DNA from 3 places in the Ectopseudomonas oleovorans genome. Region 3 is predicted to be linked to each of the others. Evidence: riboswitches for the same ligand, from Rfam matches in the RefSeq annotation. Region 3 holds a riboswitch; each other region holds the start of a gene.
The links. Region 3 has a riboswitch for cobalamin ahead of cobO (cob(I)yrinic acid a,c-diamide adenosyltransferase). Riboswitches for the same ligand answer to the same signal wherever they lie in the genome.

Region 1: linked by a shared signal. The riboswitch ahead of N5J71_RS13585 (TonB-dependent receptor plug domain-containing protein) and the one ahead of cobO (cob(I)yrinic acid a,c-diamide adenosyltransferase) in region 3 are both predicted to bind cobalamin.
Region 2: linked by a shared signal. The riboswitch ahead of cobG (precorrin-3B synthase) and the one ahead of cobO (cob(I)yrinic acid a,c-diamide adenosyltransferase) in region 3 are both predicted to bind cobalamin.

Annotation. Positions count from the first base shown of each region.
Region 1 is NZ_JAOCLK010000024.1:28,982-39,398, forward strand. It holds gene N5J71_RS13550 (TAXI family TRAP transporter solute-binding subunit) at 1-322, opposite strand, end outside; gene N5J71_RS13555 (sigma-54-dependent transcriptional regulator) at 948-2,288, opposite strand; gene N5J71_RS13560 (sensor histidine kinase) at 2,521-4,272, opposite strand; gene cfaB (C17 cyclopropane fatty acid synthase CfaB) at 4,313-5,497, opposite strand; gene N5J71_RS13570 (FecCD family ABC transporter permease) at 5,582-6,589, opposite strand; gene N5J71_RS13575 (ABC transporter substrate-binding protein) at 6,586-7,614, opposite strand; gene N5J71_RS13580 (ABC transporter ATP-binding protein) at 7,614-8,384, opposite strand; gene N5J71_RS13585 (TonB-dependent receptor plug domain-containing protein) at 8,384-8,962, opposite strand; cobalamin riboswitch at 9,074-9,267, opposite strand; gene N5J71_RS13590 ((2Fe-2S) ferredoxin domain-containing protein) at 9,370-10,068, opposite strand.
Region 2 is NZ_JAOCLK010000024.1:40,854-51,270, reverse strand. It holds gene N5J71_RS13650 (LysR family transcriptional regulator) at 1-276, opposite strand, end outside; gene N5J71_RS13645 (SDR family oxidoreductase) at 417-1,160, shown strand; gene N5J71_RS13640 (flavin reductase family protein) at 1,244-1,813, shown strand; gene N5J71_RS13635 (LysE family translocator) at 1,826-2,437, opposite strand; gene N5J71_RS13630 (GlxA family transcriptional regulator) at 2,532-3,512, shown strand; gene N5J71_RS13625 (LysE family translocator) at 3,594-4,280, opposite strand; partial or broken gene N5J71_RS22645 (AraC family ligand binding domain-containing protein) at 4,237-4,494, opposite strand; gene cobJ (precorrin-3B C(17)-methyltransferase) at 4,895-6,544, opposite strand; gene N5J71_RS13615 (precorrin-2 C(20)-methyltransferase) at 6,668-7,408, opposite strand; gene N5J71_RS13610 (precorrin-8X methylmutase) at 7,408-8,034, opposite strand; gene cobG (precorrin-3B synthase) at 8,027-9,340, opposite strand; cobalamin riboswitch at 9,434-9,758, opposite strand; gene cbiE (precorrin-6y C5,15-methyltransferase (decarboxylating) subunit CbiE) at 9,939-10,417, shown strand, end outside.
Region 3 is NZ_JAOCLK010000012.1:62,408-72,824, forward strand. It holds gene cobD (threonine-phosphate decarboxylase CobD) at 1-361, opposite strand, end outside; gene cbiB (adenosylcobinamide-phosphate synthase CbiB) at 354-1,262, opposite strand; gene bluB (5,6-dimethylbenzimidazole synthase) at 1,266-1,919, opposite strand; gene N5J71_RS08670 (cobyrinic acid a,c-diamide synthase CobB) at 1,916-3,208, opposite strand; gene cobO (cob(I)yrinic acid a,c-diamide adenosyltransferase) at 3,208-3,819, opposite strand; cobalamin riboswitch at 4,255-4,390, opposite strand; gene N5J71_RS08680 (hypothetical protein) at 4,430-4,750, opposite strand; gene N5J71_RS08685 (NlpC/P60 family protein) at 4,761-5,285, opposite strand; gene N5J71_RS08690 (C40 family peptidase) at 5,371-6,003, opposite strand; gene N5J71_RS08695 (molybdopterin molybdotransferase MoeA) at 6,155-7,369, opposite strand; gene moaB (molybdenum cofactor biosynthesis protein B) at 7,366-7,905, opposite strand; gene mobA (molybdenum cofactor guanylyltransferase MobA) at 7,974-8,564, shown strand; gene N5J71_RS08710 (YgdI/YgdR family lipoprotein) at 8,651-8,872, shown strand; tRNA gene N5J71_RS08715 (tRNA-Pro) at 9,002-9,078, shown strand; partial or broken gene N5J71_RS08720 (IS5 family transposase) at 9,584-10,154, shown strand.

The sequences.
Region 1 (10,417 bases), on a different contig from region 3:
TCTTCAGCGGCACTTTGAAGCCGGCGTCTTCGACGCCGTTCCAGGCATCGGCGACCGAGTCACCCAGAGCGAAGGCCAGCTCACCGCGACCGGCCTGCAGCAGGTTGAGGTTTTCCACCGACGCCTTGGTCGCCTGGACCGAGGTCTTGGAGCCTTCGATGCCATTGCTGTACAGCTGCGAAAGGGCCACGCCAATCGGGTAGTACACACCGCTGGTACCGCCGGTGAGCACGTTGATGAAAGTCGGGGCAGCGAGCACTGCGGTGCTGGCAGTGATGGCCGCGGCAGCGGCGAACAGGCTGATTTTCTTGGTCAGTCGCATGGAAGTATCTCCGTCGTTGTTATTGGCTATATGCAGAGTTTCACTCTAGACGACGCCGCACAGGCGACGTCGACGTTGCGCGATCAGCAGCGCAGGGCACAGCGTCGGACAAGAGCCGCAGCGGGCGCGGTAGGAAGGCGGCCCATGCACGGCAGCGAATGCGGCATGGCGCGAGGGGCATGGCAGTTCATGGGCTGACCTCTTGTCGTTTTTATGGTCGCCGCGTCAGCAAGATGCTGCACGGCTGTGACTGTCATAGCAGATGCCGTGCCAGGGCCTAAAACGCCCGAGATAGAGGGGTTTTATATAGAGACCGATGGGTCATTGAGCGGGAAATCGCCTACATCCGTGACAGGGTCGGCAAAATTCCGCTTATCACGTCACGCGCCCTGTAGGAGCCGCGCCTCGCGGCGAATTGCAGCCATCCCGAAATAAAAGCTTCGCCCCGGGGCGGGGCTCCCACAGCTCAAGGGAAACCGTCATGCCCGCGCAGGCGGGCACCCAGAATCTACAAATCACCAGGGTTCCCGACTTCGCAGGAGTGACGATAGGTGGTCTTTTCAGAACATCCCAAGGTGAGCAGCCCGCCCAAGATCGCCGGCAAGCCGGCTCCTACAGCGCGTGCTCATTCTTCGCCGCCAGGCAGGTATTCACCACGCGCCAGGCCATGGCGCTGCATCTTCTCGTTGAGGGTGCGGCGCGGCAGCTGCAGCATTTCCATCACCGCGGCGATGTTGCCCTGGCACTGCAGCAAGGCGTTGTGCAGGCACTGCGCCTCGAAGGCTTCCATCTGCTGCGCCAGCGCCTGGCCGGCAAAGCGCTCGGCCGGCGGCGGGCTGGACAGGCCGAGAGCATGGCGCTCGGCGGCGTTGATCAGCTCACGGACGTTGCCCGGCCAGTCATGGCCGAGCAACCGAGCAAGTTCGCTCGGCGCCAGTGGCGGCGCTTCGCGCCCATGACGCAGCGCCGCCTCATAGGCGAAATGTTCGAACAGCAGCGGAATGTCCTCGCGGCGCTCGCGCAGCGGCGGAATATGCAGGGTGGCGACGTTCAGGCGGTACACCAGGTCCTCGCGGAAACGCCCGGCCTTGACCTCGTCGAGCAGATCCGGCTTGGCCGCACTGATCACTCGCAGATCGACCTGGATGCTCTTGTTCGAGCCGAGGCGTTCCAGGGTCTTTTCCTGCAGCACGCGCAGCAGTTTGACCTGTTGCGCCAGCGGCAGACTCTCCACCTCGTCGAGAAACAGGGTACCGCCATCGGCATGCTCGATACGGCCGATGCGCCGCGCCTGGGCGCCGGTGAAGGCGCCGCTCTCGTGACCGAACAGCTCGCTTTCGAAGATGGTCTCGGGAATCGCCGCGCAGTTGAGCGCGGCAAAGGCCTTGCGCGCGCGCGCGCTGAAGTCGTGCAGGCAGCGCGCGACGCGCTCCTTGCCGCTGCCGGTCTCCCCCCGGATCAGGACGTTGACCGAAGTACCGGCCAATTCGAGGATCTGCCGGCGCAGGTTTTCCATGGGCCGCGAAATGCCGATCAACTGACTTTCGATGCGGCCCTTGTCGGCCACCTGCTGGCGTAGCTGGCGGTTCTCGCAGACCAGGCGGCGCTTGTCCAAGGCACGCCGTACGCTGTCGAGCAGGCGCTCGGGGGTGAAGGGTTTTTCGATGAAGTCATAGGCGCCCTGGCGCAGTGCCTGCACCGCCATGGGCACGTCGCCATGGCCAGTAACGAGGATCACCGGCAGGTCGCTGTCGATCTGCAGCAGCTTGTCGAGCAGTTGCAGGCCATCAGTGCCGGGCATGCGCACATCGCTGACGACGATGCCGGGGAAGTCGCGGTCGACCAAAGCCAAGGCTTCGGCCGCACTGGCGCAGGTACGTACGTCGCAACCGGACAGCTCCAGCCACTGCTGTACCGCCTCGCGAATCGCCGCTTCGTCGTCGACCACTATGACCTGAGCGCTCATGGCACCTCCTCTTGAGAACGGCGGGCAGTGTAGCCCGACGAATACGATCCGGGGGAGCGACCGGTGCGCACCGCGCACACTACGATCAGGCAGCGCCGCGCAGCGAGCACCAACCCACCCCAGGCCCACCGATATGCCCCGTGTAGGAGCCGGCTTGCCGGCGATAGGCCTTTGTGGCGCGGAGCATCGCCCGCAAGCGGGCTCCTACAAGGCCTACGCGCAGCAATCCGGGTTACGGCGCAGCGGGCAAACGCAAGGTAAACACTGCACCCAGCTCGCCGTTGTGCGCCTCCAGCGTGCCGCCGAGATCGCGCACGATACCGTAGGACACCGCCAGCCCGAGCCCCAGCCCCTGCCCCACCGGCTTGGTGGTGAAGAAGGGTTCGAACACGCGACCGAGGGTTTCCTCGGCAATGCCGCCGCCACTGTCCTCGACGCTGAGCAGGCAGCCATCGTCTTCGCGGGCGATGCGCACCAGGAGGATGCGCGTCTCGCTCTCGGCCATGGCATCGAGGGCGTTGTGCAGCAGGTTGAGAATCACCTGTTCGATACGGATGGCATCGCCAAGCACTTCGGCCTCGTCGTCGATCTGCGTACGCAGCTCCACCTGCTCGCTGCGCATGCGCGGCGCCAACAGCTGCAGGGCCTGCTCCAGCACATCACCGAGGCACAGGCGCTCGCTGAGGCCGGCCGGGGTCTTGCGGGCAAAGGTCTTGAGGTGGCCGGTCAGCGCCGCCATGCGCTGCAGCAGGCCATCGATACGCTGCAGACCATCGCGCACCGCTTCCGGCCGACCACTGTCGAGCAGCAGGCGCAGGCTGCCGAGCTGCATCTGCAGGGCGGTCAGCGGCTGGTTGATCTCGTGCGCCAGCGCCGCCGACATCTGCCCCAGCGCGGCCATCTTGGCGGCATGCACCAGGCCTTCCTGGGCCTGGCGCAGCTCGGCGGTGCGCAGGGCCACCTCGCGCTCCAGGCGCTCGCGGATGCCGGCCTGCAAACGCTGGTTCTTGCGCCGCTGGAAGAGGAACAACAGCAGGAAGGCGAAGGTCATCCATACCCCGGCAGCAGCCAGGCGATAGCTGAGGCGAGCATCGGCCAGGTTTCCGGGATCGCTGAGCAGATGCAGCGTCCAGCCTTCATCGGGCAACGTCATCCGCTGCCAGAGGTAATCGCGCGCCCCATCGGGGCCGTCCATACGCGTCCAGGCCGTCTCGTCGTCGATGTAGCGATGAACCCGGCTGGGTAAGGGCTTGAGCGCCTGCTCGGCGTATTTGCGCACGTCGATCAGCTCGGCGCGCGCCTGGTCGTCCAGGGCCTGCAAGGTACGGAAACGCCAGGCCGGACGATTGCTGAGGATCGCCACCTGGTGACTGTCGGCCACCAGCAGCACGCCGGGCTGGTCAACCCATTCGCGCTGCAATTCCTCCAGCTCCAGCTTGACCACCAACACACCGATCAAGCTGCCATCCTCGTCGCGTACGACATGGGACAGGAAGTAACCGGGTATGCCGGTGGTCACACCGACAGCGAAGTAACGGGCACCACCTTCGCGCAGCGCATTCTGGAAATAGGGACGGAAGGCGTAGTTATTGCCGACGAAGCTGCTCCAGTCGCGCCAGTTGCTGGCCACTAGGGTTTCGCCCTGGGCATCTAGCAAGTACAGGACCGTGGAGCCAGCGGCGGCGTTGAGGCGCTCCAGGCGCTGGTTCAGGGCCAGCCGTAACTGGCGATCATGTGGCGCGCGCAGCAGGCTGCGGATGTCGCTGTCCAGCGCCAGCACCTCGGGCACCGAGCTGAAGCGTTCGACCAGGGTGCGAATGGATTGGGCATAAAGCTGCAACTGCCCGCGCGCCTCGACGCTGCGCTCGTCCCAGGCGCGCTGCTCGGCATAACGCCCGCCCAGCCACAGGCTCACCAGCAAGCCGGCGGCAATCACCAGAACGGTGAGCAGTACGCGGTAACGATGCTGTTGCGGCAAGGGCATAGGCGGCTCGCGGGATCAATACGAGCCGCATGTTACTCCATCACGAATACAGGTCAGCACGGGTCCACGGCAGATCATGACCGCCGTCATCGCGCGGCTTCACCGCCAGGATCTGATGCAGGTTCATCCAGCCATGCTGGAAGCCATAGGCGCAGCCAGCCAGGTACAAACGCCAGATGCGCAGCGACTTTTCCGGCACCCACTGCGCGGCGGCTTGCAACTGTCGCTCCAGACCCTGGCTCCACAACTGCAGGGTGCGCGCGTAGTGCAGACGCAGGCTCTCGACATCGACGATCTCCAGCCCGGCCTCGCTAATCGCCTTGCTGATGGTCACCAAGTGCGGCAGCTCACCTTGCGGGAACACGTAGCGGTCGATGAACTCACCGGCGCCACGACCGACCGGACGGCCGTCGGTGAAGCGCGAGGTGATGCCATGGTTCATCACCAGACCGCCGGCCTTGACCGCGCCGAACAGACGCTGGCAGTACAGCGGTAGATTGGCGTGGCCGACGTGCTCGAACATGCCGACGCTGACCACCTTGTCGAAGCGGCCGTCCTGCGGCAGGTCACGGTAATCCAGCAGCTCCAGGGTCACGCGCCCTTCCAGGCCTTCCTCGGCCACGCGCTGCAGGCCCAGCTCCAGCTGCGCCTGGCTGAGGGTGATGCCGTAGACCTCGACGTCGAACTCGCGCGCGGCAAAACGCGCCAGGCCGCCCCAGCCGCAACCGACGTCGAGCAGCCTGTCACCCGGCTGCAGGCGCAGCTTGCGACACAGGTGGCGCAGCTTGGCCTGCTGGGCCTGGTTCAGGTCTTCCTGGCCGGTTTCGAAGTAGGCGCAGGAGTAGACCATGTCGCGGTCCAGCCACAGGCGGTAGAACTCGTTGGACAGGTCGTAGTGGTAGCTGATGGCCTCGGCGTCGCTGCGTTTGTCGTGGGCGGCGTATGGCTCAGCTGGTGTGGATTCATCCCCGAGCAGCGCCGTGCTCAGCGCATCGCCAACCTCGATGGCCTCCTCGATGGGGCCTTCCAGATCCACCCGTCCCTCGACATAGGCAGCGCCCAATGCATCCAGGCTGGGATGGGCCAATTGCGTGACCAGCGAGGGATCCTTCACCACCAGCGTCACCCTGGGTTTGGGCCCAAGGTCGATCTGCTTGCCGTCCCATAACTTCAGGCGCAGCGGTAGTCGTAGATCACGAAGTGCGGTGGGCAGTTGCGCGAGCATGGGCATCCCTCCTGGCCAGGAGTCTGTGTTATGGAGACTAGCTTAGATGACCTTTGCGCCCTTGCAGCAGTTCGATCCTGGCGACTAGCGGCGCCTGAGCAGGGCTACGAAGAACGCTCCGCCAATGGCGGCGGTGACGATGCCGATGGGCAGATCCTGCGGCGCCAGCCAGGTGCGCGCGGCGACATCGACCCAGACCAGGAACAGCGCCCCCAGCAGCGCCGCCACCGGCAGCACGCGACGGTGCTCGGCGCCGACCAGAAAGCGCGCCACGTGCGGCAGCATCAGCCCGACGAAACCGATGGCGCCGGACAGCGATACCAGCACGCCGGTGAGCAGCGAGGCCACCACGAATACCAGCAGGCGCACCCGCCGTGGCTCCAGGCCCAGGCTCACCGCGCTCTGCTCGCCGGCCATCAGCGCGTTCAACGCGCGGCCCAGGCCGAGCAGCACGACCAGCGCCAACAACAGGCACAGCGCCGGCAGCCAGAGCAGCTCCCAGCGCGCCAGACCGAGGCCGCCGAGCATCCAGAACAGCACCGAGCTGGCCGCATGCGGGTTGCCCAGGTACAGCAACAGGTTGCTCGCCGCCATCATCACGAACGACACCGCCACTCCGGCCAGCAGCAGGCGCTCGCTGTGCAGCCGACCACCGCGACTGGCAATCGCCAGCACCAGCAGCATGCTCGCCATGGCGCCGACGAAGGCCGCCAGCGGCAGGCTGAGCATCCCGGCAAACTCGCCCAGGTAAAGCACCACGAGCACCGCACCGAAGGCTGCGCCAGAGCTGACGCCAAGCAGGTGCGGGTCGGCCAGCGGGTTGCGCGTTACCGCCTGCAGCGCCGTACCCACCAGCGCCAACCCGGCGCCCACCAGCGCGCCGAGCAGCACCCGTGGCGCGCGCAGTTGCCAGACGATACTGTCCTGGCCGACGCTCACCGCCACTGCGGGCTCGATGCCGAACAGCTGCCGAGCGAGTATTGCCAGCACGCGCTCCAGCGGCACCTGAGCCGCGCCGAAGACCAGCGACAGCGCACAGGACAGCGCCAGCAATACCGCCAGGCCGAGCAGCAGCAAGCGAAAACGCGTCACTGCGCGAAGGCCTCGGGATGCAGCGCGGCAGCCAGGGTTTCGATGGCGGCGACGTTGTCCAGGCTCGGTGTGACGGCGAGATAGGAGAGCACCACGAAGCGCTGCTGGCGAATCGCCGTGACGCCCTGCAGCGCCGGGTGCTGCAGGAGAAAATCGCGCTTCTGCGCCGCCGTGCGTTCGCCATAATCGACGATCAGAATCAGCTCCGGGTCCTGCTCGACCACGGCCTCCCAGCCCACCTGCATCCAGTTGGCCGCTACGCCGTCCATCACGTTGCGCCCACCAGCCGCGGCGATCAGCGACTGCGGCATACCCAAACGGCCGGCACTGAAGGGCAGGTCCTCGCCGCTGTCGTAGACGAACACCCGCGGTCGCGTCGGTTGCTCACCGAGCTGCGCACTTACCGCCGCTACCCGCGCCTGCATGCCCTGTACCAGGGTCTCGGCACGATCCTCGACGGCGAAGATGCGGCCGAGGTTGCGCAGGTCGTTGTAAACATCGTCCAGGCTGGCGACGCGGCCAGGCGTGACGTGCGCGCAGGACTCGCTCAGCTCGTACACCGGAATGCCGAAGCGCGCCAGGCTGGCCGGGGTGACCTCGCCGCCGATGCGCATCCCGTAGTTCCAGCCGGCGAAGAAGAAGTCGGCGTCGGCATCGAGCAGATTCTCCAGCGACGGATAGCGTGCGGCCAGTTCGGGCAGCCCATCGAGCTGCGCCTGCATGGCCGGCTCGACGGTCTTCCAGCCGCTGATGCCGCTGTAGCCGACCATGCGCTGCCTGAGGCCAAGATCCAGGAGCATGGCGGTCAGGGTGATGTCGTGGCTGACCGCCCGCTGCGGCGGCTGCTCGATGGTCACCTGACGGTCGCAACTGGTGACGGTGACGGCCCAGGCGGGGCTGGCCAACGCCAGCAGGATCGCGCCAATGAGAGTAGGAGCGAGCTTTGCTCGCGAAGCTTCTGTCGTTCCCCAAGGTTCGCGAGCAGAGCTCGCTCCTACAGATGCAACCGTGCGTAAACGCTTCATCAAACGATCCAGGTAATACGCGGATGACCCGCCAGTGGATGGGTATCGACCAGCGCCTGCAGGCCGAACACCTGCTGCAGCAACTCGGCAGTGAGCACCTCAGCGGGTGTACCGACGGCCACCAGGCGTCCCTTATCCAGCACGCAGAGGCGGTCGCAGAAGGCCGCCGCCAGGTTGAGGTCGTGGAAGCTGGCCAGGGTCGCCAGGCCCAGCGCCTTGATCTGCCGCAGCAGTTCCAGCTGGTAACGCGGGTCAAGGTGGTTGGTCGGCTCGTCGAGGATCAACAACTGCGGCTGCTGTACCAAGGCGCGGGCCAACAGCGCGCGTTGTTTCTCGCCACCGGACAGTCGCGCGAACGGCTGTTGCGCCAGGCCGCCGAGGCCAACGCGTGCCAGCGCCTCGTCGATCAGACGGCGATCCTCGGCATCGTCGCCATCGAACAAGCCCTTGTGCGGCGTGCGCCCCATGGCCGCCACCTCCTCCACACGCAGGCCGAAGTCCTGCGGAAATTCCTGCAGCACCACGGCCACGCGCTGCGCACTCCAGCGCGGCGGGCGTTGCCACAGCGCCTCGCCGCCCAGCTCGACGCTGCCGCTGCACGGCCGCTGGAAGCGATAGGCGCAGCGCAGCAGGCTGGTCTTGCCGCTGCCGTTGGGGCCGATCAGCCCCAGCAGCTCGCCGTCACCAACGTCCAGGTCGATGCCGTCGAGCAGCGGACGCTGGCCATCGGGCGACCAGGCCAGCGCCTGAATACGCAAACGCGGAGTCATCAGAAGCTGTAATCCGCGGTGACGAAGAACGAACGCGGCGCCCCCAGATACCACTGCTCGCCGTCGCTGCTGGCGCTGGTGGCGTACTGGCGGTCGAACAGGTTGTTCAGTTCCAGGCCCAGGCGCACGTCCGGCAATGCCTGCCAGGCGACGTTGGCGTCGACCAGCTGGAAGGTCATGGTGCCGGCGCCGACGTACTGACGGGTGCCATCGTACAGCTGCATGGTCGCCGCATGGCCAGTGAAACCGCGCGCCGACAGCGCGGTGCCGCCATTGCCGGGCGAGCCGATGCTGCTGATACCCGGCGTGCGCGTCACAGCATCCTGCACGCTGCGGTTGTTGCGTTCGCGCACCTCCGCGCCGCTGAGGCTGGTGGTGCTGGCCGGTGTTTGCAGCGCCGACAGCTCCAGGCGCGAGCCGGACGTAGTATGCGTATGCAGATCGCTCTCGCCTTCCTCGACAACGTGCGCCTGGACGGTGACGTCAGGCAGATCGACTGGTGAGGCGCTGGCCATGGCTGAAGCAGCCAATAGCAACGCGAACGATGCACAGGTTTGGAACAGGGGATAGCGCGCCATATTGCTTCCATCGCAAAGAGAAAAGGCACGGCAATCCGATGGAAATGCGCAACAGCAGACAGGGGCACGGGGCGCCCTACTGGAGTCAACGCCCGCCCACCGCGGGTTGCCAGACACAAACGACTCCAGGCCGGTCTCCGGGCTTGCGAGGGTCATGAACGCATCGCCTTCCCATGCGCGGGGCGCACAGTGGCGTATCGATGCGGTCGCTCGCTTACCGTTGCGGGGGCAGCGTCGGACTTCAACCGACTTCCCGTTTCACCTCACGCGCGGCGGCGTGAGACACCTGAAGCGGGGCGGATATGACCACCCACACCCGCTCAAGTCAAGGCGCGGGGGCAATTGCGGGAGGCGCTTTAGCGGCGACTGCTCGTAGCCTGGATTGGCCGCAGGCGTAATCCGAGTTGCTAATTGTTGCCCTGCTCATCGATGCGCAACTCCGGCAACGCCCTACCCGCCACCAGGCGCTCATCGACTAGACGGATCACCGCCGCCTCGTCCTTGATGCCGTACCACTCGCCCTGTGGATAAAGGCTCGCGGTCGGGCCCAGGTCACAGGGAAACTGGCACTGGCTGCGGGTGATATGCACACCGCCCTCGCACTCCAGCTTGCCAGCGCTCTTGAGCCGCTGGCGCAGGGTTTTCCACAGGCCCAGCGCGCCCTTGCGCGTGCAGCGCGGGCCATTGCACAGCAGCAGGCGTTGGGCGTGTGGCGGGATCTGCGACCAGGCGTGGTGCGCAGGCACGGGCGGCACGTCACTGCAGGGCAGATGCGCCTGACGATGCGCCAGCAGTGCGCCCAGGCCATCGAGCCAGGCATCTTCCATGGCGCTGCAAACCACGAATACCTCGCTCCCGTTACCGCGTTCGGCGATGCACTCGCGCAGCCAGTCGCGGTGCGCGGCATCGGCGCGTGGCTCCAGATCGACCACCAGCAACGGGCGTGGCGCCTCGATGATGGCCTGCCAGAAGCCGTCCTGTTCCGTGTCATGCAGATGCGCCTCACCCAGCAGCGTTTCGGTACGCTGTTGCAGACGCTCGGACGATGCACCGCGCCCCAGGCCGGGGCCGATGAACAGGATGCGCGCGTAAGGGGCTTGGCTCATGACAGTCTCCAAAAGAGCCGGCAGTCTAGCAGCGCAACGGCAAGCGTAGGGCGGGTGTAACCCGCTAGACCGACATTGGCGGGTTTCACCCGCCCTACAGAAGCAGCGCCTCGCCCCAGGCATCCAACTCAGTGAACTCGCGCCTCACCACTGGCAATGGCATGCGGCGTGGCGACAAGTGTAGGGCGGGTGCAACCCGCCAGACCGGCGGTGGCGGGTTTCACCCGCCCTACAGAAGCAGCGCTTCGCCCCAGCCATCCAACTCAGTGAACTCGCGCCTCACCACTGGCAATGGCATGCGGCGTGGCGACAAGTGTAGGGCGGGTGCAACCCGCCAGACCGGCGGTGG
Region 2 (10,417 bases), on a different contig from region 3:
GATGGCCGATTCGGCCTCGGCGCGATGGCCGCGAAACAGCGCATCGAAGTCTTCCAGCATCTGCCGGGCGCGCAGCGCGTAGGCCTCGCCAAAGGCGGTGATATGCACCTGGCGGGTGTTGCGGTGGAACAGAATCTCGCCGAGTTCTTCCTCCAGCGCCTTGATCGCACGGGTCACCGCCTGCGGAGAAATCCTCAGGCGAGTCGCCGCCTCGCGGAAATTGCTGCAGTCGGCCGCGCTGCAGAAGATGCGGATCATCTCCATGCGATTGAGCATGTCGGGGCGCCTTCATATTCCAGAATATGGAATATTTTAATCCAAACTCTTCCATTCATTGAAACGGGAATCGCCTATAACGTGAGCTCATGTCCGGCGTATGGCGTGGACACTCCAATCAATCGAGAGAGGGCTTACCCATGAGCAACAATATTTCCGGCAAGGTCGTGGTCATCACCGGCGCCAGCAGCGGCCTGGGCGAAGCCACCGCCCGTCATCTGAGCAAGTTGGGCGCCAAGGTGGTGCTGGGCGCACGGCGCAAAGAGCGTCTCGAGCAACTGGTCAGCGAACTGGTTGCCGCTGGTGGCGAGGCCGTGGCCTACCAGACCGACGTGACCCGCGCCGACGAGGTCAAGGCACTGATCCAGGGCGCACTGGACACCTTCGGCCGCGTCGATGTGCTGATCAACAACGCCGGTCTTATGTCCATTGCACCGATGAGCGATGTGCGCGTCGAGGAGTGGGAGCGCATGATCGACATCAACATCAAGGGCGTGCTGTACGGCATCGCCGCGGCGCTGCCAGTGTTCCAGCAGCAGAACGCCGGGCACTTCATCAACATCGCCTCGGTGGCCGGGATCAAGGTGTTCAGCCCGGGCGGTACCGTCTACAGCGGCACCAAGTTCGCCGTACGCGCGATCTCCGAAGGGTTGCGTCACGAGGTAGGCGGCAGCATCCGCACCACCACCATCGAGCCCGGCGCGGTGGATTCGGAGCTGAAGTTCGGCAGCTCGCACCAGCAGAGCCGCGACTTCGTCGTCGACTTCTACAAGCAGGCGATTCCGGCGGAATCGGTGGCACGCGCCATTGCCTACGCCATCGAGCAGCCGGCTGACGTCGACATCAACGAGATCGTTCTGCGTCCGACCACGCAGGAGTTCTGATCCATAACCGCTGTTGCAGGCGCTTGCGATGCTGGTTCACCCGAGCCAGCATGCAGGCGCCTTTTTCGCTTTCAGGAGTCTGCATGAGCGCGTCCATTCATTCCGTCGACCTGGCCAAGGCCTACCGTCTGCTCAACCACGGGCCGACCGTGCTGGTGTCGGCGCGTCATCAGGCTGTGGATAACGTCATGGCGGCAGCCTGGTGCTGCGCCCTGGATTTCGATCCGCCGAAACTCACCGTGGTGCTGGACAAGGCCACCCGCACCCGCGCGCTGATCGAAGGCAGCGGCCTGTTCGCCATCCAGGTGCCGACCGTGGCTCAGCTGCAACTGACCCAGGCGGTGGGCAGTGCCAGCCTGGCCGATGATCCGGCGAAGCTGGCCCATGCTGGCGTGGAGTTGTTCGAGATGGCAGGCCACGATGTGCCATTGGTGGCCGGCTGCTCGGCCTGGCTGGTCTGCCGGCTGATCGATGAGCCGCATAACCAGCAGGCCTACGACCTGTTCATCGGCGAGGTGATCGCGGCCTGGGCGGACGAGCGCGTGTTCCGCGACGGCCGCTGGCATTTCGAAACGGCCGACCCGAGCCTGCGCAGCCTGCATCACGTCGCGGGCGGGCACTACTACGCGATTGGCGAGGCGCTCAAGGCCTGATGTCGGGCGTGCTCAGCGCGCCAGCGGTAGCGCTACACCGATCAGCACGAAGAGCACGCCGCAACTGCGGTTGAAGGTGCGGCCGCCGCGTTGCAGCCAGGGCCGTACGCGGAAGGCCAGCAACGCCAGCAGCAGCTCGACGAGGAACTCGACCACGGCGAAGGTCGCTGCCATCACCACGAACTGCACGGCCAGGCCACGCTGCGGGTCGACGAACTGCGGTAGAAAGGCGCCGTAGAACAGGATCACCTTGGGATTCGACAGCGCCGACAGCAGGCCTTGGCGAAACAGCCGGCTGGCGCTGGGGCGCACACCGCTGTCGGCCAGGGTCAGGGTCATCGGTGGCGAGCGCCACAGCTGCACGCCCAGCCAGATCAGGTAGGCGCCGCCGATCCACTTCAGCGCCAGCAGCGCGTTGGGCGCGGTCTTGAGCAGCGCACTGAGGCCGAACATGGCCAGTGCGATCAAGGTACTGAAGCCAACCACACCGCCAAGGATGGTGGCCAGTGCCATGCGCGAGCCGTACAGCCCGCCGTGGGTCAGCGCCAGAAGGCTGTTGGGGCCGGGCGTCAGAGCCAGGCCAAGGGTGGCGACGAAGTAGACGAGCCAGAGTTCTAGAGCCATGCGGGTCTCCTGTTTGGGCGCGGCCAGTCTAGTCAGCGGCAGGTACTTGAATAAGGTAGATTCTGGCTATCTAACGGTTGATTCTGGACATAACATGGCCGAAAGCCCCGATCTGCGTTTTCTCCTGTTGCCCTTGCCGGAGTTCGCCCTGCTGCCGTTTGGTGGTTTTCTCGACAAGTTGCGTTTTAGCGCCGACGACGAGGACTACAGTCGCCAGCGTTACTGCACCTGGACGATTCTCGGCCTGCAGCCAGGGCATGTGCTGTCCAGCAGCGGTGCTGCGCTGCGGATCGAGGCTACACCCGAGCAACTCGATCTGGCTGACTTCGACTATCTGGTGCTGTTCGGCGGGCGCAACGCGCAGGCCACCGCCGCGCTGGCGCCGACCTATCAGCAGCTGCTGCGTCGCGCAGCCCGCGCTGGGGTGAAGCTGGTGGCGATCGACAATGCCAGCTTCCTGTTCGCCGCCTGCGGCCTGCTTGACGGTCATCGGGTGGCGGTGCACTGGCGCCATGAAGCGGAATTCCGTGCCAGCTTTCCGCAGCTGCGCCTGGCTCGCGAGCGTCTGTATTGCCTTGATGGTGCGCGGATTTCCTGCGCCGGCGGCACCGCAGCCATCGATCTGGCGGTGGAACTGCTGGCTCAGGGCAGCGGCCGGGCACGGGCGCTCAAGGGCTTGGCCGATATGCTGGTGGACGAAACGCGCAGCGGCCAGCACGCGCTGCGCTCGTTGCACACGACATCGAGCGGCGAGCGCCATGTAGACCGCGCCATCGCCCTGATGCGCCACGGCCTGGCCAGTGCCGATGGCATCGAGCAGCTGGCGGCCAGTGTCGGCATCAGCCGGCGTCAGCTGGATCGCCTGTTCCACGCCAGCCAGGGCATGAGCGCGCGCGAATACTGGAACGAGCTACGCCTGCAACATGTGCGCTGGCGCCTGCTCAACTCCAGCCACAGCCTGGCGCAACTTGCCGACGAGATCGGCGTCAGCGATGCCAGTCACCTGGGCAAGCTGTTCCGCCAGCGCTTCGGTGTTGCGCCTGGCGCCTTCCGCCGTCAGGGCGGCGCGTTGTAGGAGCCGCGCCCCGCGGCGAATGCTGCGGATAAGCTCGGTATCGCGGCATCGCCGCAATCGCTTCGCGCCGGGGCGACGCTCCTACAGGCTTGCCAGCGGCGGCAGCCACACTGAAGCCAGTAGCAACAGGGCCATGCTGCGGTTGAACAACAGCAGCCGGGCCGGTTGCCGCAACAGGCGCGCGCCGCCGACGCCCAGCACACCCCAGACCAGCAGGCAGGGCGTCGATACCAGCAGGAACAGCGTCGCGTAGCTCGCCACCGCGCCGAACGAGGCCTGGCCGTCGAGGAAGATCGCCGTGACCGAGACGCTCATCAGCCAGGTCTTGGGGTCGATCAGTTGCAGGCCAGCGCCCTGGGCGAAGCCCTGGCGCCGGTCGACGCCGCAGAATCGCGCCAGTTCGTCGAGGCCGATGTTCTGGTGAAAGTGCGCATGCAGATAATTGCGAGCACGCAGGGCCACACTGGCGATCTGTGGGTTGCCCGACAGGCGCTGGCGCCAGTGCAGACTGCGCGAGATACGTTCCAGCAGCGCATCCAGCGTGGCGTCGCGTACCATGCGTGGCTCGCCGTCGCGCAGCGCCTGCAGGGCGTTGGCAATACACGGCAGCAAGCCAGGATCGTCCGGCTGGGTGCGCCGCACGCCGGGCAGGCAGTCGGCGGGTGCCTGCTCGAACAGTCCCGGCAATGCCTTTTCCAGCCAGCCAGGCTGGTTCGAGGTAGAGCGTGGAATAGGTGAAGCCACCCGGCGTCGGCGCGTGGCCGTCATGGATATCGCCGGGTTCGAGGAAGAAGGTCTGGCCGGGCACGCTACTGAACAGCGCGCGGCGGCAATGAAACTGCTGCACACCCTGCTCGGTAAAGCCGATCAGGTAGCTGTCATGCCAGTGTGGATCGTAGGCGTGCCCCTCGAAATGCGCGCGGATCACCTCGATGCCGGTATCGGCATCCTGCTTGAGGTCGACCCATGATTGCGCGTTCATCGCCTGTTGCCTGTCGTTGCTGTGAACGCCCGAGCTTAGCGCGTCCGACGCGCAGGGCTAGAAGGTTTGTGCAGACGCGCTTTTCGTAGGAGCCGGCTTGCCGGCGATCAAGGTGTCCGACGGTGCTGTATCGCCCGCAAGCGGGCTCCTACGGGTCGGGATATCTGCACTTGGTGCGTGGGTCTGTAAGGTGTGCGCAGACGCGCTTTTCGTAGGAGCCGGCTTGCCGGCGATCAAGGTGTCCGACGGTGCTGTATCGCCCGCAAGCGGGCTCCTACGGGTTGGGATACCGGCACTTGGTGCGTGGGTCTGTAAGGTGTGCGCAGACGCGCCGTTCGTAGGAGCCGGCTTGCCGGCGATCAAGGTGTCCGACGGTGCTGGATCGCCCGCAAGCGGGCTCCTACAGATCGGGATACCAGCGCGGCGTATAGACCCACTCGCCGCCATCGGCGCGCGGGAAGCGGCGGGTCTGACTGGAGCCGATGATCACCAGGGTGCGCATGTCGACCATCTCCGGCGTCAGCTCGCCGAGGGTGAGGTTGCGCAGGGCTTCGGCGGGGCGGCCGATATCGCGGCCGAGCACCACCAGGGTTTGCGGTTCGCGGTGTTGACGCAGCAACTCCAGCGCGCGGCCGAGTTGCCAGGGGCGGGACTTGGAGATCGGGTTGTAGAAGGCCATGGCCAGATCGGCGATGGCGGCATGCTGCAGGCGCTTTTCGATCACTGCCCAGGGCTTGAGGTTGTCGGACAGGGATATCAGGCAGAAGTCGTGACCCAGCGGCGCGCCGGCCTTGGCAGCGGTAGCCAGGGCGGCGGAAACGCCCGGCAGTACTTCCAGCTCGATGCTGTGCCAGGTCTCGCTTTGCGGGTTTTCCAGCGCCTCCATTACGGCAGCGGCCATGGCGAACACGCCAGGGTCGCCCGAGGAGATCATCACCACCCGCCGACCGCTGGCGGCCAGTTCGAAGGCGTGGGCGGCGCGCTGCAGCTCCTCGCGGTTGTCGCTGGGGTGCACGCATTGATCGGCGCGCAGCGGGCCGGCCATTTTCACGTAGGTGTCGTAGCCGAGCAGGTCTTCGGCTTCGTCGAGGGCACGGCGCACGGCGGGCGTCATATGTTCGGCGGCGCCGGGGCCGAGGCCGACCACGCTGAGGCGGCCACGGCGCTGGCCGAGGCGTTCGATATCCAGTGGTTGTTCGCCCAGCAGCAGGCGCAGGCCGTCGCCGGCATGGTGCTCGGGCGGCAGCTCGGCTGTGCTGTGAATAAAGCGCAGTGGCAGGTTCAACTCGGCTGCAGCAGCGTGTAGCTCGGCATTGGCCATCCAGTCTTTGTCCGCGAGCAAAACGGCCAGCGCTTGCGGCGCCAGGTTGGCATCGCTATACGCCTGCTGCAGGCGAGCCGGTAGGTCGGCGCCGGGGCGTTCGATAAGTGCGGCGGCGCTGCGCGGGTGGATCAGCAGTTCGTCCGGCTGCGCCGGGCGTGCCTGCGCGGTGATGTGGATTACACGATCTGCAGCGTTATCCACAGGCAACTGCGCGGCTTCCAGCCAGGGCGCCTGGCCTTCGATGCGTACCGTCTCGCCGCCGAGCAGATCGCTGACGAAACGCTTGCCCTGCTGCAGGTCGGCCAGTGCGTAGCCGGCCGGTGGCTCCAGCAGGCAGGTGCCGAAGCGCAGCTCGCCGCTGGTGGTGATGGCCGGCGTCACACCCAGGTGCGCGGCGATCTCGCGGGCCAGGCGGTTGACCCCGGCCAGGCCGCCGAGCAACGGCACCACGGCGCTGCCGTCTTCGGCCAGGGCCAGCACCGGCGGCTCGGCGCCTTTCTCGGCCAATAGCGCGGCAAGGCTGCGAATCACGATCCCGGCAGCACACAGCACCACAAGTGGCTGACCGGCGCGATACAGGGTGCGCAGGTGCTCGCCGAACTCGTCGTAATGGCGCTCGGCGCCGTCGGCACGCCCGCGCAGGCCTTGGATCTCCGCCTGTGGATAAAGCGCCTTGAGACGTTGTGCAGTGGCCAGCGCGCTGGCGCCGAGGATGACGATGTTCATGCGGTAAATCCTTGCAATCCGGGGAATGGGTTTCCCGGGGTGCATCCGTATACGGTCTTGAGACGGGTAGGGCGGGTGCAACCCGCCAGCTCGCTGCAGGCGGGTTGCACCCGCCCTACGGGATTACCCCCGCCATTTCTGCCCAGGCAGCAGAATCATGGAAAAGTACGGCGAATCCATCGGCTCCACCTCGTCCAGCGGCACGATCTTCTGGCTGGCCATGGTCGCGCGCTCGACGTAATGGGCGCGGTCGTCCAGGCCGAGCTTGCGCAGCACGCGGCGCACCTTGTCGAAGTTGCGCCCGAGCTTCATCACAACCGCCGCTTCGGCGTCGCGCAGGCGCTGTTCCAGCTCGTCTTCCGGCAGCACGCCAGAGAGCACGCTCAAGCTCTGGTTGCGGTAGACCAGCGGCGTGCCCAGCACCGAGGCGCAGCCGAGCATGGAGCAGACGCCGGGCACCACCTCCACCTTGTAGCGGTCGGCCAGGCGGTCGTGCAGGTACATGTAGGAGCCGTAGAAGAACGGGTCGCCTTCGCAGATCACCGCCACGTCCTGGCCGGCGTCCAGTAATTGGGCGATCTGCTGCGCGCAGGTGTCGTAGAAGTCGGCGATCACATCCTCGTAGCTCAGCGGCGGGGCGAGCTTCTCGGTGGTCACCGGGTAGACCAGCGGTAGGCGCTGTTGGGCGGCGTCCAGGTGTTCCTCAATGATGCTGAAGGCATTACCGCCATGGCCGGCATTGTGCTTGGCCTTGGCCACGAAATAGGCCACCACCGGCGCGCTTTTGAGCAGGCGCAGCGCCTTGAGGGTAAGCAGCTCGGGGTCGCCAGGGCCGACGCCGAGACCGAGCAGACGACCGGCCATCATTCCACCTCCGAGGCGAGGGCGTTGACCGCCGCCACCGCCATGGCGCTGCCGCCACGGCGACCACGGACGATCACGTAGGGCACGCCACGGCTGTCTGCGGCCAGGGCGTCCTTGGATTCCGCCGCGCCGATAAAGCCCACCGGCATGCCGATGATCAGTGCCGGCTTCGGCGCGCCGGCGTCGAGCATTTCCAGCAGGTAGAACAGCGCCGTGGGCGCGTTGCCGATCACCACCACGCTGCCTTCCAGATGTTCACGCCAGTGTTCCAGAGCCACCGCCGAGCGGGTGTTGCCCAACTCGCGGGCCAGTTCCGGCACGCCGGCGTCGTGCAGGGTGCAGATCACCTGGTTGTTCGCCGGCAGGCGCGGGCGGGTGATGCCCTCGGCGACCATGCGCGCATCGCAGAGGATCGGCGCGCCGGCTAGCAGGGCGGCGCGGCCAGCGGCGCCAGCACCGGGGGAGAAGCGCAGGTCCTCCACCACATCGACCATGCCGCAGGCATGGATCACCCGCACGGCGAGTTTTTCCAGGTCGGCGGGAATGCCGTTGAGGTTGGCCTCGGCGCGGATGGTGGCGAAGGAGCGGCGGTAGATTTCCTGGCCGTCGCGGATGTAATCAAGCATCGGGGGTTCCTGCGGGGTGTTGGCGGGCGAACCAGGCGCCGGCTTCGTCGATGGTCATGGCTGGCGCCAGCAGACGGCCGAAACCGGGCGCCTCGGGTGTGCGTTGATAGAGCTGGTAGTGGTCGGGCGTGCTGGCCAGCAGGGTATAGGGCAGCACGCGGGCGCTGGCGCAACTGCGCGGGCAGGCGCTGAGATGCACCTGCGGGCGGGCGCCGCTTTCGCGCAGCAGCTCCGCCAGGTGCAGGGCGTGGTGTTTGCTATCGGCCAGGCCGCGCTCGCAGGCCGCCGCGCCGGTGCAGGCGACCAGGCCGAGCAGCGGTTCGTCGATATGCGTCAGCAGGCCGAGCTCGCCTAGCGCCGCCAGCAGCTCACCGCTGGCGGCTTCCGGCACATTGCCCAGCAGCACGCCCTGCCAGGGCGTCAGGCGTAAATTTCCATCGCCGTGGTGCTCGCTCAGTTGGGCCAGCGTCAACAGTTGCTCGGCGTGCAGCCGGCCTAGTTGGGCGCCAGCAGCGACCATACACAGGCCGCTCTGCGCCTGTGGATAAATACCAGCCGGGACGTGGTCGAGCGGAGCGCTCTGCTGCCAATTGACCGGCACCGGTTGCAAGGGAAAATCCAGACGTGCTTGCAGACGTTGCAGCAGTTCGTCGGCTGGGATCTGTTGCAGCAACTGGCGCATGCGCGATTGCTCGGGTGTCGCCAGTTCGAGGAACAGCTGCAGGAGTTGGCGCACCAGCTCTACGCCGTGTGTCGCTTCGATGCGCGCCAGCGGCGTCTCGACAGGGCAGCCGGCCAGGCCCAGCAGCAGGTGCTGCTCGTTCTCGGCGACCAGCCATAGATCGTGTGGGTGTTCGCGCATGGCCAGGGCTTCGCCGCCGTCCAGTTGCAGGGCGAACTTGGGTGAAAGGGCATGTAGTGCCGGGGTGTCCTGCAACAGGTCGAGCAACTGGCCAGCCAGCGGGCGTACGTCCAGCCTCGCTTGCGGGTCGAGGCCGGCGGCAGGGCTGAGCATCAGGTTGCGCACGTCGTCGGCGGCGGCCACTCGCGGGCCGAGGCCGGCACCGAGGAGGGCATCGATCAGCGGCGCTTCCTGGCCGGGGAGCACGCCACGAATTTGCAGGTTGCTGCGGTTGGTAAGCTCCAGCACGCCACTGGCATGCTGCCGCGCTGCCTCGGCAATCGCCCGCGCCTGGGTGCTGCGCAGCACGCCGCCAGGCAGCTTGATGCGGCAGATGCCACCGTCCAGCGCAGGCACGATGCGCAGCAGGCCGGGGCAGGCGGAAGGGCGGACGGATGTGGGCAAGCGGTCACCTGTGGATAACGACGCGGCGACCGAACCAGCGAAATCCCATAGGGGACTCCATGGCATCGGTACACCCCGCCCGATGTTGGCACTCGCGACCAGCGTTCGTCGGCAGGTCTCCTGGCTGACAGGTCTTGATCCGCTGCGCCTTCCCGGTACAGGCCGTTGAAAAACTATCTGCGTTGGCAATACGGCGTTAAAAACGGCCTCAAAATGCTCATTTACAACACGTAAACTGCGTTTTTTCGGTCGTTTTTGCCTTGTCTTGCCTGCCTCGCTTACGTTTTTCAGCGGCCTGTTTCCAGTGGCCGATTGCGTTGGACTCGCTGTTTACAGTTGCGGGGGCAGCCACGGTTTTACCGTGTTCCCTCTTGGGGAAACTCTGAAATGGCCATTTACCGTCACTCCCGCGAAGGCGGGAGCCCAGGTAGTACTGAGATTCTGGATTCCCGCCTGCGCGGGAATAACGACTATTTCAGAGTTTCCTTAGGCCCTTTACTGAGTCGTATCGACTCAAGGGCACCGACGAAGGCGCTATTATGCCCGCTTTGCCCCGAGCGCGGACAGGCGCTCCGTCGGGCCTGTGCGAGGACATTGGATGAAACCCTGGTTGACCCTGGTCGGCATCGGCGAAGACGGCTACCCCGGCCTGGGCAAGGCCGCGCGTCGCGCCTTGCTGGCGGCCACGCGCATCGTCGGTGCGCCGCGCCAGCTGGCGCTGTTGCCGCCGTGCATCACGGGCGAGCGGGAAACCTGGCCCAGCCCCTTCGATCTGCAGCCGTTGCTGGCCCGACGCGGCGAGGCGGTGTGCGTGCTGGCCAGCGGTGATCCGATGTTCTATGGCGTCGGTGCCAGCCTGGCGCGCCAGGTGCCGGTCGACGAGTTGCAGGTGTTGCCTGCGCCGTCTTCGGTGTCGCTGGCGGCGGCGCGCCTGGGCTGGCCGTTGCAGGAGGCTGAGGTGGTCTCCTTGGTCGGCCGGCCGCTCGCCACGCTCAATGCCCGTCTCTATCCCGGTACGCGCCTGCTGGTATTGAGCGCCGATGGTGACACCCCTGCGCAGGTCGCCGAAGCCTTGTG
Region 3 (10,417 bases):
CGCGATGCACCGAACCCTCGCTCAGCTTGATCACCCGATGCCCCTCACGTCGCCAGGCGGCAGCGTGCTCGGCATAGGTCGGTGCGAGGATACCCACGCTGCTGTGCGCGCGCAGACGTGGCAGGGCCTGGATCGCCGCCTGCGAGCCTGCTACCGGTAGCAGGCTGACGGCGCCGTAATAATCGCGCGCGGCCTGCTCCAGGCCATCGTCCGTTTCAGGCAGGCGCGCCCAGGCCGAACCAGGGACGGCCGGCAGATCCCAACCGTAGGGTGCAACCCCGGTGGACAGATCCAGCCAGTCCTCCAGCGGGATGCCATAGCGCTGCGACGCTGCGCGCAGACGACCTCCATGTTCAAGCACCCAGCACCTCCCAGACGATCAGGCATAACAGCCACAAGCCAACCCCAGCGATAACCCTGTTCATCGCCCGTTCGATATCCCGCGCCCGCGGCGGTGGGCCTTCGCCCAGTTGTGGGCGTTCATGCACCTCGCCGTGATACTCCGCTGCACCGCCCAGACTAATGGCCAGGCTTCCGGCACCAGCGGCCATAACAGGGCCAGCATTGGGACTGTCCCACAAGGGCGCCTGCCGGCGCCAGCAGCGCAGGGCCAGGGCAGTACGCCCAAGCAGCGCATAGGTCAGCGCCACCAGGCGCGCCGGGATGTAATTGAGCACATCATCGATCTTCGCCGCGGCCCAGCCAAAACGCTCGAAGCGTTCGTTGCGATAGCCCCACATGGCATCGAGCGTGTTGCTCAGACGGTACAAGACGACGCCCGGCGCGCCAGCGACGATGAACCAGAACAAGGCGGCGAACACGGCGTCGGAGCCGTTCTCCAGCACCGATTCGGTGCCAGCACGGGCCACCCCGGTTGCGTCCAGCTCGGCGGTATTACGGCTGACCATCCAGCCGACGCGCTCACGCGCAAGCCGCAGATCACCCAGACGCAGCGCGCGGGCCACCGGCTGCGCATGCTCGTACAGGCTGCGCAGGCCAAGGGCGAAGTACAGAGCGAAGATCTCCACCGCCCAGCCAAGCGAGGTCAGGTGCACCAACAGCCAGGTAAGCAGGGTCAGCGGCAGCACCGCCAGGCACCAGGCCGTTACGCCATGGCTGCGCCAGCCGCCACCGGCCGGGTTGAAGCGCTGCTCCAGGCGCCCTGCCAGGCGACCGAAGGCGACCAGCGGATGCGCGCGCCTGGGCTCGCCCAGCACGGCGTCCAGCGCCACGCCGACGCAGGTGATCAGCGCCAGGCTCATCGTTCACTCACCAGATGATCCCCATCGATTCTCGAACAACAACTCCGATAGCGGTCGGGGCGTGGCCCAACCCTCCTCCACCAGCATCGGCTTTTCGTAAAAGGCCTGAACCGGCCCCAGGCACAGCAGCGCTACCGGCTTGCTACCGGCCGGCATGCCCAACAATGCGGCCACCGCTTCGGGGTCGAACAACGATACCCAACCGAGCCCGAGCCCTTCGGCACGCGCAGCCAGCCACAGATTCTGAATGGCGCAGGCCACCGAGGCCATATCCATTTCCGGCAGGGTGCGTCGTCCAAAGACATGCGCGTCGCGGCCCTCCATCAGCGCCACCGCCAGTAGCTCGGCGCAGTCGCGAATACCTTCGACCTTCAGCCGCATGAACTCGTCACTGCGCTCGCCGAGGGCCTCGGCAGTGCGCACCCGCTCGGCCTCCACCAGCTCATGAATGGACTCACGCAGTTGCGGGTCACTGACGCGCACAAAGCGCCAAGGCTGCATAAGGCCAACGCTCGGCGCGTGGTGGGCGGCTTCGAGCAGCCGCGCCAGGACCTCGGCTGGCACCTCGCCGCCGCTGAAATGACGCATATCGCGGCGCTCGGCGATGGCGCGATACACCGCCGCGCGCTCCTCATGGCTGAAGGCATGCTCGCTCATGGACGTAACAGCGCGGCGGCCGCCTCCGGGTTGGACGGCAGGTAGAAGTGGATATAGCTGGCCGTGAGTCGCCTCAGGCGATAAACCGCCTCAGCCACCGGCTTGCCGTTCGGGCAGCGACCGAGCGCCAGAGGCTGCAAGGGACTTTCCAGCCGCGAGTGATGGTAACTGTGGCCACGTAGCTCGCCTTCGGGCAGCGTCACCTGCTGCAAGGCCAGGGCGGTCAGCCGTGGCTGCAAGGCGGCGCTGCCCGCCAGCAGGCCGAGCATGCGCCCGCTGGCACCTTGCTTGTCGCGCAGTTCATCAAGCAGATAGAGCATGCCGCCACATTCGGCGAGCAAGGGTTTGCCGGCCTGGTGATGAGCACGAATCGCCGCGGCCATGGGCTGGTTGCCCTCCAGCTCGGCCAGGTACAGCTCCGGATAACCGCCCGGCAGATAAAGGCTGTCCACCTGCGGCAGCTCACGATCAGCGAGCGGTGAGAAGTAATGCAGCTCAGCGCCGAGCGCCTGCAACAGATCGAGATTGGCCTGATAGAGAAAGGCGAACGCCGCGTCGCGCGCCACGCCGATGCGTACCCCAGCCAACAGCGGCGCCAGCTCATCGAACTGCGGCGCGGCGAAGCTCACCGCAGGCGGCAGGTCGACGTTGGCACTGGCCGCCAGCGCATCGGCCGCGGCGTCCAGGCGTGCATCCAGATCGGCCAACTCGCCGGCCTGCACCAGCCCCAGATGGCGGCTGGGCAACTCCACCGCGGCGCTACGCGGCAAGGCGCCAAACCAGCGAATGCTCGCTGGCAGCGCATCACGCAGGATATCGCCGTGGCGCGTGCTGGCAACGCGGTTACCGAGCACCCCGGCAAAGGGCAAGTTAGGCTGGAAGGTGGCAAGCCCGTGGGCCAGGGCGCCGAAGGTCTGCGCCATCGCCGCACCGTCGATCACCCCCAGCACCGGCACGCCAAAGTGGCGTGCCAGATCGGCCGCCGAGGGTTTGCCGTCGAACAGGCCCATCACCCCTTCGATCAGGATCAGGTCCGCCTCGCCGGCGGCCTGCCACAGCAGTCGGCGACTTTCCGCCTCACCGACCATGGCCAGATCGAGCTGATACACCGGCGCGCCACTGGCGCGGGCGTGGATCATCGGATCGAGAAAGTCCGGGCCGCATTTGAACACCCGAACCCGCCGCCCCTGACGCGTATGCAGGCGCGCCAGCGCGGCGGTGACGGTGGTCTTACCCTGACCGGAAGCTGGTGCGGCGATCAATAGTGCCGGACAGTGACGTGTGGTCATCAGAATTCGATGCCCTTCTGTGCTTTTACCCCGGACTTGAATGCGTGCTTGACCATGCTCATGTCGGTGACGGTGTCAGCCGCCTCGATCATCCCAGGCAAGGCGCCGCGCCCGGTCACCACCACATGCTGCAACAGCGGCCGGGCTTCGATATCGGCCAGCACCGCGTCCAGTTCGAGGTAGCCATGCTTGAGGGCTATGTTCAGCTCGTCCAGCAGCACCAGGCCGACCGACTCATCACTGAGCAGGCGCTGGGCCACCGCCCAGGCTTGCTGAGCCTTGGCGATATCACGCTGGCGATCCTGGGTTTCCCAGGTGAAGCCTTCGCCCATCACGTGATAGCTGACTTCCTCGGGAAAACGGCGGAAGAAGGTTTCTTCACCGGTGCTGGCCGCACCCTTGATGAACTGCACCACGCCGACCTTGATGCCATGACCCAGGGCGCGCGCGACCATGCCGAAGGCGCTGCTGCTCTTGCCCTTGCCATTGCCGCTGTGCACCAGCAGCAGGCCGTATTCATCCTGGGCCTGGGCGATCTTTTCGTCGATCAGGGCTTTCTTGCGTTGCATGCGCGCCTTGTGGCGGGCATCGCGGTCGGTCGATTCGCTCATGCTGTGCTCCTGTACGTCAGGCACCCGCGCCGCCTGTTCATCGAACAGTACGAACGGCAATGAGGAAGAATCGCGATGATCCGCACGCACTCATCCAGGCGCCAATGGCTGGTCAGGCGAGCGGAAGACGAAAAAACACGAACACCCCGGTCAAACCGGAGCGTTAGCCGGACAGCGCCCTCCGCGATGCCGTGAAACTGCGACAGGCCGGTCTCCGGGCTTGTGAGCGAACCATGGGTTCGACGCCGCGCCTTCCCGTGCATAGCACAGTGGCTTTGCAGACTGCGTGAAAACTACTGCGCTCGGCCATGCGGCGTTAAAAACAGTCTCGTGCGCGAGTCCGATCAAAATGCTCATTTACAGCTCGTAAAGTCGAGCGCGACTCCGACCATTTTTCGCCTGTTTTTGCCTTGCCTGACCTTCGCTCGCTACGTTTTCACACGGTCTGCTTAAGCAGCGTTTGACTCACCTACCGTTGCGGGGGCAGCGCCGGCATTGGAACCGGCTTCCCTGTTTCACCCCTTGGCCGCCACTCACAGCGACTCGGGGCACCTGAAGCAAGGCGCGCAGGGTAGAGGCTGGCAGCCCTGCGCGTCAACGCCAACGCCACTCAATGCCTGGGTGTGAAACCTGGCGGTTTGTTCGCCAGCCACTCGACGAAGGTACGCAGGCGCTCATCTCCCAACAAGGCCTCGCGACTGTTGAAGGTCAGCGCCAGCTCCTTTTCACTGAACAGCCGGTGGATCTGGTTATGACAAGCACGGCAGAGCCACAGCGTGGCGGTAATTCGTTCCTGACGAGGATACCGCCTCTGTACGTAAGCCTTGTCGTGTAGTGACTTGGGAATCAGGTGATGGCGGGTCAAGGCCACAGGCCGTGCACAAAACTCGCAGGCCTCAGGTTGAGGCGGCAGGCGAATGGGGTCGGCCATAAACGAAAGCTCAGGGGTTGCGAGCAAGCTCTGGAGTGATAACACGCTTGGCGTCGAGATAGACACGCTGCCAGTAGACGTTATCGAGGCTGTCCAGACGAACCGTGCCACCACTGGACGGCGCATGCACGAAACGCCCATCCCCCACATAGATACCGGCATGACTGACAGCGCGCCCGCCATTGGTGGCGAAGAACACCAGATCACCACTTTGCAGGGCGTCACGACGAACATCTGGCGTACGCATCGCACTCAGCTCACGAGTAGAACGCGGCAGGCTGATGCCAGCGGCATCACGATAGACATAGCCGATCAGGCCACTGCAGTCGAAACCGCCATCCGGTGTATTACCACCGTAGCGATAGGGTGTTCCAACCAGGCCAAGCGCGCGAAACAGCACATCTTCGGCACCGCCCTGATAGGACGAAGAAGCAATTGGCGGCGTGTAGGCAGGCTGAGGAGAAGGGGCGCGACTGCTACAGGCACTCAGTAGCAGAACAAGAGAAATTACAGCGACACGGGTCGTGACGGGCATAAGCGAGGCGATCCTGAGCCTGAATGCGCCCTACTCTGCCCGAGACACGACGAACGGCGCAACCCTGGGGTTACGCCGTGAAACATCAGGGATGACGCCTGGCTGCGACTTGATCGTCCACTGGCGCCAGCGCCAGTACGCGCTTGGCTTGCAGGTAGCTGCGATTCCAGTAACTGTCATCCAGGCTATCGATGCGCACACCACCGCTGCGGCTGCTGCTGGAGTGGATGAACTGATCATCACCCAGGTAGATGCCGGCATGACTGACGCGACCACGACCACGATCATTGAACAGGATCAGATCACCCGGTTCCAGATCGGCGCGCGCCACCTTCGGCGCATCGAGGTTGATCAGCTCACGCGTGGAACGCGGCAGTTCCAGGCCGACTTCCTCGCGGAACAGGTAGCCGATAAAACCGCTGCAATCAAAACCTGACTGTACCGAGCTACCGCCGTAGCGATAACGGGTACCGATCAGCGAACGCCCGAGATCGAGCAGGCTGTCGGCCAGTTGCGGCATTTCATAGGGTTGATCGTCGATCAGCGCGTTGATCTCATCATCGGCAGGTTCATCCTGCTCGATCATCAGGCGAGTCACAGGTTCGACTGCTGCATCGCTGATCGGTTGCTGCGGTTGCGTCTGCGGCGCATGGCCGGCACAGGCAGCGAGAAAGACTGTGAGTGCAATAGGCACGAGGGGTGCGAAGCGTTTTAGCATGGGCACGACCGTGTCGAGTGAATTTAACAAGTCCGCGACTATGCCTTCTATAACGCTAATTTGCAAATTCTATCGACAGAATTGTGACTCAGTGGTCTCGCCATTTCATCTAAAGCGCCCAACCATCTGCATGGTCGGGCGACTCGGAAACCTAGCCGAGAATCTCGCTGAGCGGAATGAAACGCAGCATATCTCCCTCGGCCAGCGTACTGCCTTCCATGACCTCGGCCAGCCCTTCGGCCCAGGCGGCGCTGCGCAAAACGCCGGAACTCTGATTGGCATAGGGCACCACGCGCCCATGCTCCAGACGCGCGCGCAGGTACTCACGGCGCATACCCGGCTTAGCCCAGGTAAAACCTGCCGGCACCGCGAAGCCCAGTGGTTCGACCCGCTGCACCCCAAGACGACGCAACATGTAAGGACGCGCCAGCAGTCCGAAGGTGACCAGTGTCGAGGCCGGGTTGCCCGGCAAACCTATTACCGGAACGCCCTGATAGTGGCCGAAGGTCAGCGGTTTACCTGGCTTGATCGCCAATTTCCACAGCGCCAGTTCGCCCGCCTCGCGCAGGGCTATGCCGAGAAAATCCGCCTCCCCCACCGAAACGCCACCCGTGGAGAGAATCAGATCGACCTCGCCCAAGGCCCCCAGCGCTTCGCGGGTACGCTGCAGATCATCGGGCAAGATGCCCGCATCCACAACGCTGCAGCCCAGCCGCTGCAACCAGGCAATCAGCAGACGCCGATTGCTGTTGTAGATCTGCCCCGGGCCAAGCGCCTGACCCGGCTCTACCAGTTCGTCGCCAGTAGACAGCACCGCAACGCGCAGACGCCGGCGCACCGAAAGCTGCGCCGCCCCCAAAGACGCCGCCAACCCTAGCTCGATAGGCCCCAGGCGCGTACCGGCTGGCAACACACCTTCGCCGACGCGGGTTTCCTGACCTTGAGCTCGAACGTTCTGGCCAATTTTCAGTGGCTCACGGAAATGCACCCGCCCCGCCTCATCCAGCTCGACGTTCTCCTGCATTTCGACGGTATCGGCACCTGCCGGCAGCGGCGCACCGGTGAAGATGCGCGCACAGGTACCCGGCTCCAGCGACACAGGCGCAGTCCCGGCCTGAATACGCTGACTGACCGGCAGAGGCTGGCCGCTCCAATCAGCCAGGCGCAGCGCATAACCGTCCATGGCGCTGTTGGCCCATGGCGGCAAATCCAGCGCCGCAATCAGTGGCTCGGCCAGCACCCGTCCATCGGCCTCGGCCAGAGCAACCAGCTCGTTCTGCTCGATGGGCGCCGCCTCTGCCAAAGCCAGCAGGCGCTCCAGCGCCGCCTCCATAGGCAACAGTCCGGGATGATCGCAACCACTCATCCGTGCGTCTCGCAGGCGCCCACCTGCTTCAGATGCGGCACGAAGTTGCAGGGACGATGGCGCGCATCCAGTTGCTCACCGAGGATGCCGTCCCAGGCAGTGCGGCAGGCGTTGGTCGAACCCGGCAGGCAGCACACCAGGGTGCTGTTGGCCAGACCGGCCAGCGCACGCGACTGGATGGTGGACGTGCCGATATCGGCCACGGAGATCTGCCGGAACAGCTCACCGAAACCATCAACCTGCTTGTCCAGCAGGCAGGTGACCGCTTCCGGCGTGCTGTCACGCCCGGTGAAACCGGTACCGCCGGTGATCACCACGACCTGTACCTGATCCTCGGCGATCCAGGTCGCTACCTGGGCGCGGATCTTGTACAGATCATCCTTGAGCAGAACGCGAGCGGCCAACTGGTGGCCAGCGGCGGTCAGGCGGTCGACCAGCAGTTGACCCGAGGTGTCGGTCTCCAGCGTGCGCGTGTCGCTGACGGTCAGCACGGCAATGTTCAGCGGCACGAAAACCGCATCGGCCTTATGGTTCATGGCAGGCATCCAATTGGGAGAGAATGGGCGCTGTTATATCACACAGCCTGTCTTCGGAGACCGCCCGCATGCCCGTATCCAACCCACTACCCCCCTGCTCGGTGCTGCTGCTTTCCGGCGGCCGAGGCCAGCGCATGGGTGGCCGTGACAAGGGCTTGCTGGACTGGCGCGGCCGCCCACTGATCGCCTGGCTGCATGACCTGACCAGACCCTTGAGCGACGACCTGATCATCTCCTGCAACCGCAACACCGAGCGCTATGCGCCTTATGCCGACCAACTGGTCGCAGATCATGATCAGGACTTTCAGGGGCCACTGGCGGGTATCCGCGCAGGCATGGCCGCGGCACGCCACGAGCACATGCTGGTGCTGCCCTGTGACGCCCCCCTGGTGGACCGTGCACTGATCGAGTCACTGCTTGCCCACGCGGGGAGCCGGCCGGTGGTGATCCGCCAGGGCAACTACTGGCAGCCACTGTTCTGCCTGTTGCCCACGGGGCTCAGAGACGATCTGGAACACGCCTGGCAATCCGGTGAACGCAGCCCGCAACGCTGGTTCGACAACCTAGCCCCCATCGCCGTCGACTGCACGCTGGAAGATGCCCGCCTGGCCAACCTGAACACACCGGAAACGCTCGCGAACGGCATATCGCCTTGCTGAAGCGAGAAGCCCTGCGCGGAACTCATACGACAGTTTCACGTCTGAGCGAGGGTATAGCACCTCTTTAGCACCCAAGGAGACACACCATGACCAAACGGATAATCCCCGCCCTGCTGATGGCAATCGGCTTCACTGTGCTGGCCGGCTGTTCCACGCCGTCGGTGATCACCCTGAATGACGGGCGTGAAATACAGACGGTAGACAAACCCCAGTTCGATGAAGAATCCGGCTTCTACGAATTCGAGCAACTCGACGGCAAGCGCGCCACGATCAACAAGGATCAGGTGCAGACCGTCAAGGAACTCTGAGGCGAGAGCCCGAGCCACCGCTGAAGGACAGCGGGGCTCGCCCCGGCAGCAGAAAGGGATATCGGCCTGCTGATTTTTTCAGGCTAACCCCTTGTGCAGTAAAAGTTTTTCGGTAGAATACGGCTCATTCGGAGTGTAGCGCAGCTTGGTAGCGCGTCTCGTTCGGGACGAGAAGGTCGCAGGTTCGAATCCTGTCTCTCCGACCAATCCCTTGTTCCTACATGTTCCTACATGCCTCGGAACCCCAGAAAGCCCGGCCTCTAGCGCCGGGCTTTCTGTTTCTGCTTGTCTCATGCCATCCCTAGGGTCTGTTGCCGTTTCGCGCACGGCCGCAACGGAGCCAGTTTTTGCGTGGGCTAGGCGCGAGACGCGAAGTTTGGTCGCCCAAATGAGCCGTCGAGTAACGACGTACCACGCAAAAACTGGCCCGTCCCTTCGGGTTGCGCGGCAAATTGCGCCATGCGTCGTTGCGGGATTTGGCAAGGGAACGACCATTACCTGCATCCCGCGCCTCGCGTGGCGCAATTTGGCGCAGCAACGCGGCTCGCGTCGAAACGGCAACAGACCCTAGCTATCTCTACCGATTTGGTATGCCCGTTGGTATGCTGCCCGATCGTTAGGGGCTGTTGCCGTTTTTTTCACTAACCAACTGATAAGTAAGAGAAAACTCGTACCGCTGAAGCTCTGATCCATCATCGATACGAGTTTACAATGCCCCGATTATTGCTCAGTGATGAGCATTGGTCGAAGCTGCGGGAAATTCTGCTGCGCAAGGCCATCTACAACAATGGAATGGGTGTTCATTGATGGCAGCTATGCCAAGGCCCACCAACACAGTGCAGGCGCTGCCAGTGGCAACGATGAGGCCATAGGAAAAAGTCGAGCTGGCAATACCAGCAAGATTCACCTGGCAGTTGATGCTCATGGACTGCCCATCGAATTTGAAATTACGGGGGCAAATCAATGATTGCACCCAGGCTCCCGCATTGATTGCCAAGCTCCCGGAGGCAGAAACCATTGTCGCGGACAAGGGCTATGACAGCGAGAGAGTTCGGCAGCAGGTTGAGCAACAAGGGGCCAAGGCCGTGATCCCGAGAAAGCGTAACTCCGTGAAAGGCAACGCGGATCTGGACAGAGGTCTTTACCGCAACCGGCACTTGGTGGAGAACGCCTTCGCCCGGCTAAAGCACTACCGGGCAGTGGCATCTCGGTTCGACAAACTCAAGAGAAATTCGAAAGCGTCGTGGCCATGGCCTGTGTCTTTCTCTGGTTACCTATGTGAAACGGCAACAGACCCTAGGTCGTTGATTTTCCAACAAACCGCTTGATGGATCCGCGCTTGCGGACTGCGGACTTTCAATGGGCCGGAAATCTGGCTCGCCCAGAGGCTCTCGGTAACGACACGTTGCAAACAGTCGGTACTTCTCGATAAATACCCGACGAATCGGAACATCTCAGCCAGCACTGATGTTACCCCTGCTTGCTGACGCAGCTTGGAAGTTCTGGCTGCAATATTGCCCCCCAATCGCTGTGGAAGGCAGCTCC